2 regions of the Paenibacillus sp. FSL P4-0184 genome follow, and region 1 is predicted to be linked to the other one. Evidence: riboswitches for the same ligand, from Rfam matches in the RefSeq annotation. Region 1 holds a riboswitch; the other holds the start of a gene.
What was found. A riboswitch is a leader RNA that binds a small molecule or an ion and turns the genes downstream of it on or off. The one in region 1 is predicted to bind cobalamin.
Positions count from the first base shown of each region.

Region 2: another riboswitch for cobalamin. It lies ahead of MKY52_RS06760 (anaerobic ribonucleoside triphosphate reductase); the one in region 1 lies ahead of metE (5-methyltetrahydropteroyltriglutamate--homocysteine S-methyltransferase).

Region 1 covers NZ_JBBORN010000001.1:3,961,627-3,967,724, reverse strand. The annotation lists gene metE (5-methyltetrahydropteroyltriglutamate--homocysteine S-methyltransferase) at 1-2,192, opposite strand, end outside; cobalamin riboswitch at 2,326-2,531, opposite strand; gene MKY52_RS17305 (undecaprenyl-diphosphate phosphatase) at 2,986-3,846, opposite strand; gene MKY52_RS17300 (DedA family protein) at 3,896-4,519, opposite strand; gene MKY52_RS17295 (ABC transporter permease) at 4,537-6,098, opposite strand, start outside.
Region 2 covers NZ_JBBORN010000001.1:1,573,247-1,579,344, forward strand. The annotation lists gene MKY52_RS06735 (hypothetical protein) at 467-859, shown strand; gene MKY52_RS06740 (winged helix-turn-helix transcriptional regulator) at 1,245-1,619, shown strand; gene MKY52_RS06745 (NAD(P)H-dependent oxidoreductase) at 1,684-2,226, opposite strand; tRNA gene MKY52_RS06750 (tRNA-Thr) at 2,465-2,536, opposite strand; gene MKY52_RS06755 (MTH1187 family thiamine-binding protein) at 2,632-2,940, opposite strand; cobalamin riboswitch at 3,315-3,549, shown strand; gene MKY52_RS06760 (anaerobic ribonucleoside triphosphate reductase) at 3,767-5,752, shown strand; gene nrdG (anaerobic ribonucleoside-triphosphate reductase activating protein) at 5,749-6,098, shown strand, end outside.

The sequences.
Region 1 (6,098 bases):
TCAGGATCAAGCACCCGCAGTGCACGATCAATATTAGCTGTCATCTCTTCTACTGCAGGAACCCGTGGACTATGGATATCATATACACCAAGACCAATTCCTTTATCATACTCCTGCTCCTCAAAGCTAACGATCAGTTCCCCATGGCTACGTGAAGTCTCAATAGAGATAACATCCGCATCCATCGCTGAAATGGAGTCTATCATGTCATTAAATTCGCTATAGCACATGTGGGTATGAATTTGTGTCGTAGCCTTCACATGATTCGTCGCGATACGGAACGACTTCACCGCCCAATTCAAGTATGCCTCATGATCTTCAGCCTTCAAAGGAAGTCCTTCACGGATAGCCGGTTCATCTACTTGAATCATCTCTATGCCTGCATCCTCCAAAGCTTTAACTTCATGACGGAGCGCTAAGGCAATTTGATTCGCTACTGCTTCCCGACTAAGATCATCACGTACGAAAGACCAATTGAGAATTGTAACAGGACCAGTCAACATACCTTTAACAGGAAGGGAAGTTAACGACTGAGCATAGACGCTTTCTTTTACAGTCATAGGCTGGATAAAAGCTATATCCGCATAAATAACTGGCGGCTTAACGCAGCGTGATCCGTAGGATTGAACCCAGCCATTACTAGTAAATAAGTAACCATCCAACTTCTCCCCGAAAAACTCCACCATATCGGTTCTTTCGAACTCACCGTGCACGAGTACATCCAGACCCAGCTTTTCTTGGAAAGTGATTGCATCTGCAATCTGCTCACGAACGAACCCGTCGTAACGCTCTTGATTCCATACACCTTTACGCCATTTCAACCTTGCCTGGCGCACTTCTACGGTCTGTGGAAAGCTTCCGATTGTTGTCGTTGGCAGAAGTGGCAACTGCCACTTCTCCTGCTGCACCTTCAGGCGCTCAGCAAAAGGTAGGCTACGTTGGTCTGGTAAATCTGTAAGTCCGAAAACTTGCTCAGCCACATCCTTACGACCGCGTTCAGGAAGTGCACGGAAGGCTGTAAGGGCTTCGCGACTGGCTGTCAACGCGGCAGCAGCTTCTGCTGTCCCCTCTAAGGCTGCAGCAAGCAGGCCAAGCTCTCTAAGCTTCTCATCAGCAAAAGCTAAAGCAGCCTTAACGGTGGCCTTCAGCTTCACCTCACCCTGAACAGTAACCGGAACATGCAGCAAACTGCAAGAAGGCTGTAGAATAAGACGATCAAGCGGTACATGTACACTCAGCTTCTCGATTAGCTGCAGCTTAGCATCCAGATCCGAGCGCCAGATGTTGCGTCCGTCAATAATACCCGCTCCCAGCCACTTATCCTCAGGCCAGCCAAGACGTTCAATCGATGCCAGGTTCGTCCCGCCATCATGGACAAAATCGAGACCTAAACCTTGTACCGGAAGCTTGAACAGTGCCTCCAGCGGTTCAGCAGCTTCAAAGTAAGTCTGCAGAATAATATTTAATCCAGGCACGGATTCAGCAATTTCTGTGTAAATCGAGTTAAGTAATGATAATTCTGATTCATTAATTCCTGTAACAATCGCTGGCTCATCAATTTGTACCCAGCTTACTCCTTCTTGCTTCAGTTCCTGCAACAGCTGAACGTAAACCGGAAGAAACCGAGCAGCAATCTTCGCAATATCCGCAGATGCAAAACCTTTTGACAACTTAAGGAATGTATAAAGGCCTAAAACCACAGGTTTACCCTCAATTCCCGCTTGGGACTTGGCAAAACGATAAGCTGCCAGTGGTTTATTCTCGGTCAGACGCGGCGTTTGTGCACCGATCTCTGGAACGATGTAATGATAGTTCGTATTGAACCATTTAGTCATCTCGCAAGCGGTAGCCTCAGCATTTCCTCTAGCCATCGCAAAATAAAGATCAAGCCCAATGTCGCCACCATCATACGCATAACGTGGAGGTACGATCCCGAACATTACAGCTGTATCTAGCACATGATCGTAGAACGTAAAATCATTTACCGGAATTAAATCAATTCCTGCCTCCTGCTGAGTCTTCAAATGCTGAAGCTGAATTCCTGTCATTTCAGAACGGAACTCTTCCTCATTTATTTTTCCCGCCCAGAAGGCTTCCAACGTTTTCTTCCACTCGCGGTTTTTCCCGATTCTTGGATAGCCAAGATTGCTTACTTTTACTTTGTTCGTCACTTTGCAGCTCCCCTTCTCCATCTTCTTATTTTGGACTCGATATCACTTGCATTCCTATAAAAAAGAGCGCCCTTCCCTAAAAAAGTCAAAGGGAAAGACGCCCATAATATACCTATGGTTAACGTCTAACACCTTCCTATCCTCCGTAGGTGTAGCAGTGCTGTTGAAACAGGCAGGTCTCCTGGCTAGCGGTGTCAACATCCTTAGCAGTCTTCCCAGCAGTAGTAAATTGCCAGTGACATATGTTGCTATGGACTCTTCCGTTACAGTGGCGGGACCGCATCGGCTTCAAACCGAATTTCCCTATTAAGCCTACCGAATTACTAATTTCCGGCAAGCACCTGTCTCCGATATTGTCAAGCTAAAACGCCTTTGGCGTCCTTTTAAGGACGGTAAGCGTTTATGCGAGAATTATAAGAAAGTATTTCGTGAAACTTTTACTTTCTTATAATTTAATTGCTAAAACGCCTTCAGCGTCCTTTTAAGGACGGTAAGCGTTTATGCGAGAATTATAAGAAAGTATTTCGTGAAACTTTTACTTTCTTATAATTTAATTGCTAAAACGCCTTCAGCGTCCTTTTAAGGACGGTAAGCGTTTATGCGAGAATTATAAGAAAGTATTTCGTGAAACTTTTACTTTCTTATAATTTAATTGCTAAAACGCCTTCAGCGTCCTTTTAAGGACGGTAAGCGTTTATGCGAGAATTATAAGGATAAAGTGAGTGTCTTAAATCTGATGTCATCATACGTGAAAGCCCCCGTCATCTGCAATAGATTACGGGGGCTTTTGTTATATCGATTCCTTATAACGGATTTAGAAAAACACGAAATATACTACTGCAGCAAGTACTATGCGATATATAGCAAATGGTAAAAGCTTAATCCGGTTGATCAATTTCAAGAAGAAACGCATCGATAATAGTGCAAATACAAAGGCACTGATAAAACCTGCAATGAAGAACGGCAGGGCATCGATGGTGAAATATTGCCAGTTCTTCATCAGTGAGAGTAAACTGGCGCCTGCCATGATTGGAACAGCCATAATAAATGTGAAATCAGCAGCAGCGCGATGACTCATACCCAGAAGAACACCACCAGAAATCGTCGACCCGGAACGAGAAAATCCCGGCCACAAGGAGAAGCACTGGACCAGACCAACACCTAGCGCCTGCTTATATGTAATCTGATCGACACTCTCCGTTTGAATCTTCTTTGGTCCGAATAGATCCGCAATAATCATTAATACAGCACCGACTACTAGACCGATTAACACGGTGGATGTAGAGAATAAATGCTCGTCAATATAATCATTAAACAGAACCCCCAGCACGCCTGCTGGCACTAAACCTACAAGCACCTGTGTAAGCTTCAGGTGGCCCCCTTTTTCAAGCTGTGGTTGTTGCTCGGTTACAGGATCCAACTGCTTGCGGCTGAAACGCTTTAAGCCCAGCAATTCAATGAACCGATTTCTAAAAATAACTACAACTGCTAATATTGACCCCAGCTGTATAACCACTTTGAACGTATTGGCCGTATATTGCCCAAATAACTCTGTCGATTTTAACCACATATCATCAACAATAATCATATGACCTGTGGAGGATACCGGAGCAAATTCAGTCAATCCTTCAACAATTCCCAAAATAATAGCTTTAATAATCGTTAATAGCTCCATTTGTTCTCCTCCTTTTAATCATAACTTTTATCTATAAGTCCTTCTCGGCTCAACCTTCGGTGTTCATTTTCCGGCTGCGCTTGCGGAAGAACAAATACCCAAGGATCACTACTCCACCTGCAAGAAGCACGTACACTACGTTGGAGTACATATCCATATACATGGCGATGTCTTCCCAGGACTCACCCAATGCCGCACCAATAAGCACCAGCAATAGATTCCATCCCAGCGTACCAATCGTTGTGAAGATCATAAACACTCCAAATTTCATGCCCGACATCCCTGCAGGGATCGAAATCAAACTACGCACTAGTGGAACCATCCGACAAAATAGTACGGTCCAATAGCCATATTTGTCAAACCAAGCGTCAGCCTTGTGGATGTCCTTTTTGCTAATCCGGAGTAGGCCGCCCCAGCGTTCAACGATCTTTTCCAAGCGATTTACATCCAACAAACGACCGATATAATAGAGAATCACTGCACCCAGCAGTGAGCCAAGCGTAGCAGCAATAATTACACCAGGAATGGTCAAATTCGTTGTGGTTGTCATGAATCCGCCAAAAGGAAGGATCACTTCGGAAGGAATCGGTGGAAATATATTTTCAAAAGCGAGCATCAGGAAAATACCAAAGTAACCAAACTGCTCCATAAAATCTGTAATCCATGCTTGCATTTCGTAACCCCCATTATTCAGATCAAGTTCTTCTTCAAGTTGCGTAAATAACGGCTGCGAATAAAAAAGAAGTAAAGTCCCTGGACAGCCAAATATCCCAATAACACCGCCCCGGTCTCCACAGCAATAGATAAGTAAAACAACCGCTGAAGCGCAATAAAGGCAAACACACTATGCAAAATGGCTACCCCAACCGGAACAAAAAACAACAACGACAATTGTATCGTTACAATTCGGTTTAGCTCTTGATCTGTAAGTCCCATTTTGGACAATGTAGAATATTGATGACGATCATGATCTAGATCTGTATAGAGCCGGAAGTAAAGGAAGCTGCCTGCTGCAATGAAAAAGACAGTACCCACCAGTAAAGAAGCGAATAGCATCGTGTTGTACAATGTTCTCTGTATTTCAAACAGCGTGCCGCTAACAACAATCGCGTATGGCGAGTTACTTTCATAGGACCGTTTCCCTTTATGAGCAAGATCCGCCGCTATACCTACTGTTCGCGGGAAGTCATCCATGTAAAATCCTGTATACAAATCGGTCTGTACGGGATGAATAGCCTTGTAAAGCTCATCGCTAATCACAACACCACTGAAATCTCCCCCATCCCTTCCATCCAGCTCCGGCAATAGATATTCGGCAATCGGAACATGCTGGGTATAACCCATTTCTCGAATGGAAAGACCTTGCTTCAAGGTATATACCGGCTTTACTCTACCCGCTTGCAGACTCCGGTCTCGTTGCGAACCGATCATCACCAGTCCTTCATCTCCACTTAGAGGCTGCTCATCCGTCGTAAACCCTGCACGAAGCAGAGCAAGCTTATAATCACTGTAAGCAATCAAGGGAAGCCTTAACGTGCGATCTGGCCCGGTCTGAGATTCCACCTCTGCGTATTTAATCGGAATACTAAGTGTCTCATAGGGTAAACCGAGCGTTGTAAGCTCTTCCTTAATTTCGTCCAAATGCTGATCAAAAGGATCCTGCAATTGATTGCCTTTGGCTACATAACCAACTGCTGCGGGATAGTCCAATTTCAACTCTCTGGAAAGCGTATGGATCGATGCGAATACTCCCACTGAAGTAAAAGAGACTGCGGATACAATCGTCACCATAAAAAACATTCGGGCATTCTCTTTCCAGCGGTAAGACAAGCCCGATAAAGTAATGATATTCGTGTGGTTCCAATACAGGCGCCGGATCGCCTTAAGTAGTTTAACAGTGTAAATACTGAGCTGAGTATAAAAGAGATAGGTACCCGCAACCGTAATTATAACGACCGGGAACATCACCTTTTCAACCGAAGCCGCTTGTGCTGTAGCCGCCATAAAATAGCCCGTTAACAGCAATAAAGCAGACAGTATAGATAACACCAAGGAAACTTTAGGTTCCTCTTCTGCTTTTCGTTCTCCCTGAAACAGCCGCATCAGTGATTCATTCCCAATAAAGAAGAACGTGCTTAGCGAGATTAGAATAAATAACAGCGCAAAGCTACATATCGTTAGTACAAGCGCCTGCCATGGAAGATGAAACGTTAAAAGAGGTATCCCTAGAAAAGTAGATCCGATCATCAAAA
Region 2 (6,098 bases), 2.4 Mb from region 1:
AGAACTAGCATTTTAAGCATCCTATTAAATAATCGTCTATGACTTTTAATACTTTTGAACTAATAATAGTTTAGCGCTCCATCCCCACAATTGTCAATCAATCCCTTCTGATATTCATACGCGTAAGCAAGCACAAAAAAAGCGCCTAAAGGCGCTTCACACAAAGGTTTTCCTTTAATTTTAAAGTAACTTTATCCAACCTAATATCGATATCCATAATGGAATACTTAGAATCAAACCAAATACCATTCCACGGCGGAGACTTCCTTCCTCATTCATCCTAATTCTCCCTTTATATAAGTCTGAAGCATTATTTTTTATTATTACAATTTTAATATATTTTATTCTTTCTAATTTAGTTGTGAATTCAATCACATTGGACTAGCTGTTTAGAAATACCATTGATTATTTTTGGAATATCGGGGTAGAATACGAATATACGTTCCCATTAGAGGTGATGAGATTCATGAATAGAGCTGAAAGCAGGGACAACATGCTGGTGAAATCTTATTTATTGCTTCCGATGATTTTATCAGCTTTCGAACGGGACTCCGCCATTCTATCTGCACATTTACGAACACCCACCCCCTATCTGGAGGTTCTTGAAACAGCCGCAGCAGTTGCTACAACAGATCTAAGAGATGTTCGTTCAGAGATGAGAAAACGGGGAATCAAGGTTTATGAGCAGAACAGACTTAACACGGGGATAGAAGCCAAATTTATATGTCGTGGATACCATGAACGAATGCTGCTGTTAAACGACATTGTCGCTGCCCAAGCTGCCATTCATATGCGCAGATATCTCGGTCTGGATATTTCATCTTTTAAGAGCTATGAAGAGCAGTATCAGATTAAGTGAAGTAGCGAAGAAGCTGCCCCCTCCCCCATTTAATTAGCGAACAAAAAAAATAGGCCTTACCATGGGAGTTGGCAAGACCTGAGAGATTTATACCACAAAACACTGGGGGGTGTTTGGTGTCTTCAATATATACCTTGAACCTGAAAATAAGATGATGCTCACATGAAAATTACATTAAAAAACTTCAATTCGTAGCTTAGGCTATCCGCTTGATAGTTAGCCACGAGTGCTTTGAACTAATTGTTTCAAAATGATATAGTGAGTTCGTTGCTCGCAGGATGACTTGATAGCAGGTTGAAAACATAATAAAGTCGGGACTTGAGTACGGAGCGACAACAGGCGTTTGCCTTTTCGTTGAATATTTTCTGAAGGAGGGTAATAGCCCATGAGTGATGAAATCTGTATACCACCTGGCATTCAACAGAAGGACACTAGCTTTGGCTACACCTTGTCTATCATTAGTGGTAAATATAAAATGACTATTCTCTACTATCTCTCTGAAAACAAGATCGTGCGGTTCAATGAACTGCAACGGGGTATCGGTACAATACCTTTTAAGACGTTAAGCGTTATGTTGAAAGAACTGGAAGCCGACTGTCTCGTCAGGCGCGAGGAATTCCCCCAGATTCCCCCTAAAGTTGAGTATTCCTTGACCGAGAAGGGCCAATCGCTTATTCCGGTGCTGGATATGATGTGCACTTGGGGAGAGAAAAACTTCGTTCCAGCCGCGCAAGAGATAACCATACCTTTTACGATTTAACGACAACTTATGACAAAAGCAGCATTTCCATTAATGAAAATGCTGCTTTTTGTTTCAATTCTAATTACATATTTTCGATAAATTCAACATAGCCTTGCGAACTGACATCCAATTTCTTCAAATAATCCGTACTTCCTACCGTCTCAGATTCCGTGCCATAAATGGCATAGAAGGAACGATAATCAGCGTTGCAGTACAAAAAAGTCGTGTCAAAGGGAGATAAAATACGGTCAAGCCCGTAGCCGAGTTTACCTTCTTCACTAAAGTCTTTTGCACTTCCTCCGGCAGTTACAGCTAATGCGATTTTTCGATTTCTTAATTTATCACTCTTCGAACCATATGCCCATCCGTAAGTAAATACTTCGTCCAGCCACTTTTTAAGCAGAGGTGGACTACTAAACCAGTAGACAGGGAATTGTAAGACGAGCTTATCATGCGCTTCAATCAGTTGTTGTTCCTTTTCCACGTTGATTTTTTCATCGGGATAGGCTTTGTACAGCTCGTGCACCGTATATTTGTCTGGATATTTACGGAGTTCTTCGATCCAGCGTTTATTAACGACGGATGTTTCGATGTTTGGGTGCGTGACGACAATAAGTGTTTTCAATGGTGTATCCTCCATGTTTGAATCAGATTTAGGACTTGAGTATACCTCCCACCATGCCATCGCGTAAGTATGCACTTTTAGTTCACGTACTTACCTAAAGGTAAGCACTGCAACCTGCCTGCACGTATGATTGATGTATAGTCTTCGGGTTAGAAGGATGTTAGAAGATAGGTGATTTCAAAACAAATGGCACGGTCCCGAAATCCCGGAAACCGTGCCATTGCGCAATTCTTAGATATGCTGGTGAAGGGAATTGAACCCCCGGCCTACGCATTACGAGTGCGTTGCTCTACCCCTGAGCTACACCAGCTTAAGGCTGATTTTTCTGTCAAACAAAAAATATTATACAACTTTCAGCCAGAAACGCAAGCCTATTTCTCCCTATTTCCCTACTCTCCCAAACTGCTATTCCACCTGTAGTTTACGCTCCACAGACTCCAGCTTTCCACGGCTAGTGGAGGGTTTATCGCGGCGGTCGTCTATTTTAAGTGAGGTAGAGACACGCTCTGCACCTGCGGCAAAAGGAGACTCGTGCAGCGCTTCGACTGCAGCAAAAATACGCTGAAGAGGCCCTTCGATGATTGTACCCATGGATGTAAGCTCATAAGTAATCCCTTCTACCGTCTTCAGCACTCGCTGCATATCCGCAACATAGCTGCTAAGACTCGTACTACCTGTTCCAATCGGAATAACGGTTACTTCAGCAATAGGCATGAGAATACCTCCTCGGAATTTTAAAGTATGTGTGTCCTTCTATTGTAACAACTCCACCGCTCTCCCACAAATGATCTCAGCTTTATTATGCCCCTTCTTCTTTCCCCAAAATTCTCCGAAATATGACTTTCGCCACAAGTATTTTTTCTAACATGAATTCTAGGGTCATCTGCACTACATTTATGGACTCTTTGTGGCATCTTTTCGGACAATTTATGAATCATTTTTTATATGCCTGTGGATCAATTGTGGATTACTTATGGACAGCCTGTGGATCATTTGTGGAGTACTTTTGAAGAACCCGCTCCCCGCGCGGGTTTTCTAAAAAACTGTTTACAAACACAACATCTTGGGTTATTTTTATCTAACGACAACAAAATATAGTGGAGACAGGCGCTTTGATCCTTTATCGGAATTAGAGCTTAATAGGGAAGTACGGTGAAAATCCGCTGCGGTCCCGCCACTGTAACCGGATGCCCCTTACAAGCTTTTTTAAGCTTAAGATGGGCAGATCTCCTGGCAGAAGCCACTGAGGGGTAAGAGCCCCCTTGGGAAGGCGCTGAGAGGTCCTACGGAAGCCAGGAGACCTGCCTGTTTCGACGACACCAACTATGAGTGCCTGCGAGGAACAGGAATGGTGTCCGCATGCGGTCATCTTCTTAGAGACCACTGCAAATATCTGTGTGGATATTTACATAACGCATCGGGCATTTTCAGCCATCCTCGCTAGAGGATGCTTTTTTTATGAGATCACAATGAATATACGGCCGCTTATGCGGTCGGGCTTCTTAATGATAGGACGATAGACTGAGAGGAGAGCTATACAATGACGTTGTTGGAGAGACAATTTAACGGTACAACAAATGCACGAGAAGTTCTTTTAGAAGAGCTCATTGATTTAGGACGCGATATTATCGACAGCCGGGATTTGGACTTGCTGCGCGAGAATGCCAATTTGAACGGAGAGAGTTTCTCCGGTAAAATGAGCAAGTTCGGCAGTGAATATTCAAAATGGTACGCCCGCAACTTTACGATGCCGCCGCAGCTAGTGCAAGCCATTGATGACAATGTCGTCTATGTGCATGATCTGGATCAATACGCAATCGGAACGACTAACTGCATTTTTATCCCGTTTGATAAGCTTCTCCGCGAAGGCTTCAACACCGGCAACGGCAGTGTTCGTCCTCCGAACTCCATAATGACAGCTATGTCACTGGTAGCAATTATTTTTCAATCCCAGCAAAATGCTCAATATGGCGGCGTATCCGCCAATAAGCTCGACTATGATCTGGCACCTTATGTAACCAAATCCTTCGCTAAGCTGTTCCGCAAGGGTCTGGATTATTTTGATGAGGGACAAGCTAATGAATCTTTGGGCGAGATTACAATGAGCCGGACCGATCTGGCGGAGTTATATCCAAAAGCGTTCCGTTTTGCACTAAAGGAAACCGAAATCGAAACCCTGCAAGCGGCTGAAAGTATGGTACATAATCTCAACACCATGTCCAGCCGATCCGGTGGGCAAATTCCGTTTACCAGCATCAATTATGGTACTTGTACTTCACCAGAAGGTCAGCTTGTGATCAGCTCCCTGCTAACAGCAACGATGAACGGACTTGGCAGCGGAGAAACACCTGTGTTCCCGATTCAAATCTTCAAATGCAAGCAAGGAGTCAATCAACAGCAAGGCGATCCTAACTATGAATTGTTCCTAAAAGCGGCGGAATGTTCTGCACGCAGACTATATCCGAACTTCGCTAATCTGGACGCTCCGCTCAACTTGCAGTATTATGATCCAAGTGATCCTGATACGGAATTTGCTACAATGGGCTGCCGCACCCGAGTGCTCGGTGACCGTTTTGGGCGTAATCATTGCTCCGGGAAGGGCAACCTTTCCTTTAATACACTGAATCTGGTTCGGCTCGGTCTGGCACACGGCACAGTAACAGGCCGACGTACCGTCGCAGACGAAGCTGGCTTCTATGAGGATCTAAATCACTATATGGATATTGCGCTGGAAGGACTTCTTCATCGGTTCCACATCCAAAGCGCGCAAAAAGCTAAAGCATCCGATTTCATGATGCGAGAAGGCGTCTGGGAAGGCGGCGAAAATCTCGCTCCTGAAGACTCTGTAGGCGAACTGCTGAAACATGGTAGTCTGTCGCTTGGCTTCATCGGTATGGCGGAATGCATGAAAGCCATGTACGGCAAACACCATGGCGAGGATATGGAAGTCCATGCCAAGGCTGTGGCTATCGTGCGTCATATGCGGGAGTATTGCGACCTTAAAAGTGAGGAACTTAATCTCAACATTACCTTGTTCGCAACACCAGCGGAGGGCCTGTCCGGCAAATTCACCAAGATTGATCGCAAGGTACTGGGTTCTATTCCGGGCGTAACTGACCGTGAGTACTATACGAACTCTTTCCACATCCCTGTATACTACGATCTAGGTGCTGCTCAGAAGATCAGCTTGGAAGCTCCTTTCCATGAATACTGCAATGCCGGGGCTATTTCTTATGTCGAATTAAACGGCAATGCCCGCAGCAATCCATCCGCTTTTATCAAAATCATTAAATACGCACTAGAACAACAGGTCAGCTACTTCAGCATTAACCATCCGATTGACCGTTGCTCCAGCTGCGGATACGAAGGCGTAATTGGGACAAACTGTCCTTCCTGCAACGCACATGAGAATGACGTGCACATCCGTCGTTTGCGCAGAGTTACAGGTTATTTAACTGGCGACTATCAGACCCGCTTCAATGCCGCCAAACAAGCCGAAGTACGGGATCGCGTTAAGCATCTATGAATATTTGCGGATACTATCCGGAGTCGATTAACGAGGGAGAGGGCATGCGGGCCGTCCTCTTCATCAGCGGCTGCCGTCATCGTTGCCCGGGATGCTTTAATCCCGAGACATGGAACTTTAAATATGGAGAAGTCTTCACCTTAGAACGTCAACATGAAATCATTGCAGAAATCGCCGCTAACCCTTTGCTGGATGGTCTAACACTGGCAGGCGGCGATCCTTTTTTCTCGGCAGAAGAGGTACTTGGGTTCATTCATAAGCTTCGCGCCGTGCTCCCTGGCTTCCCCATCTGGATTTACAGTGGTTATACGTATGAGGAACTAACCGCCCTTCCCGGTTCGCCGGA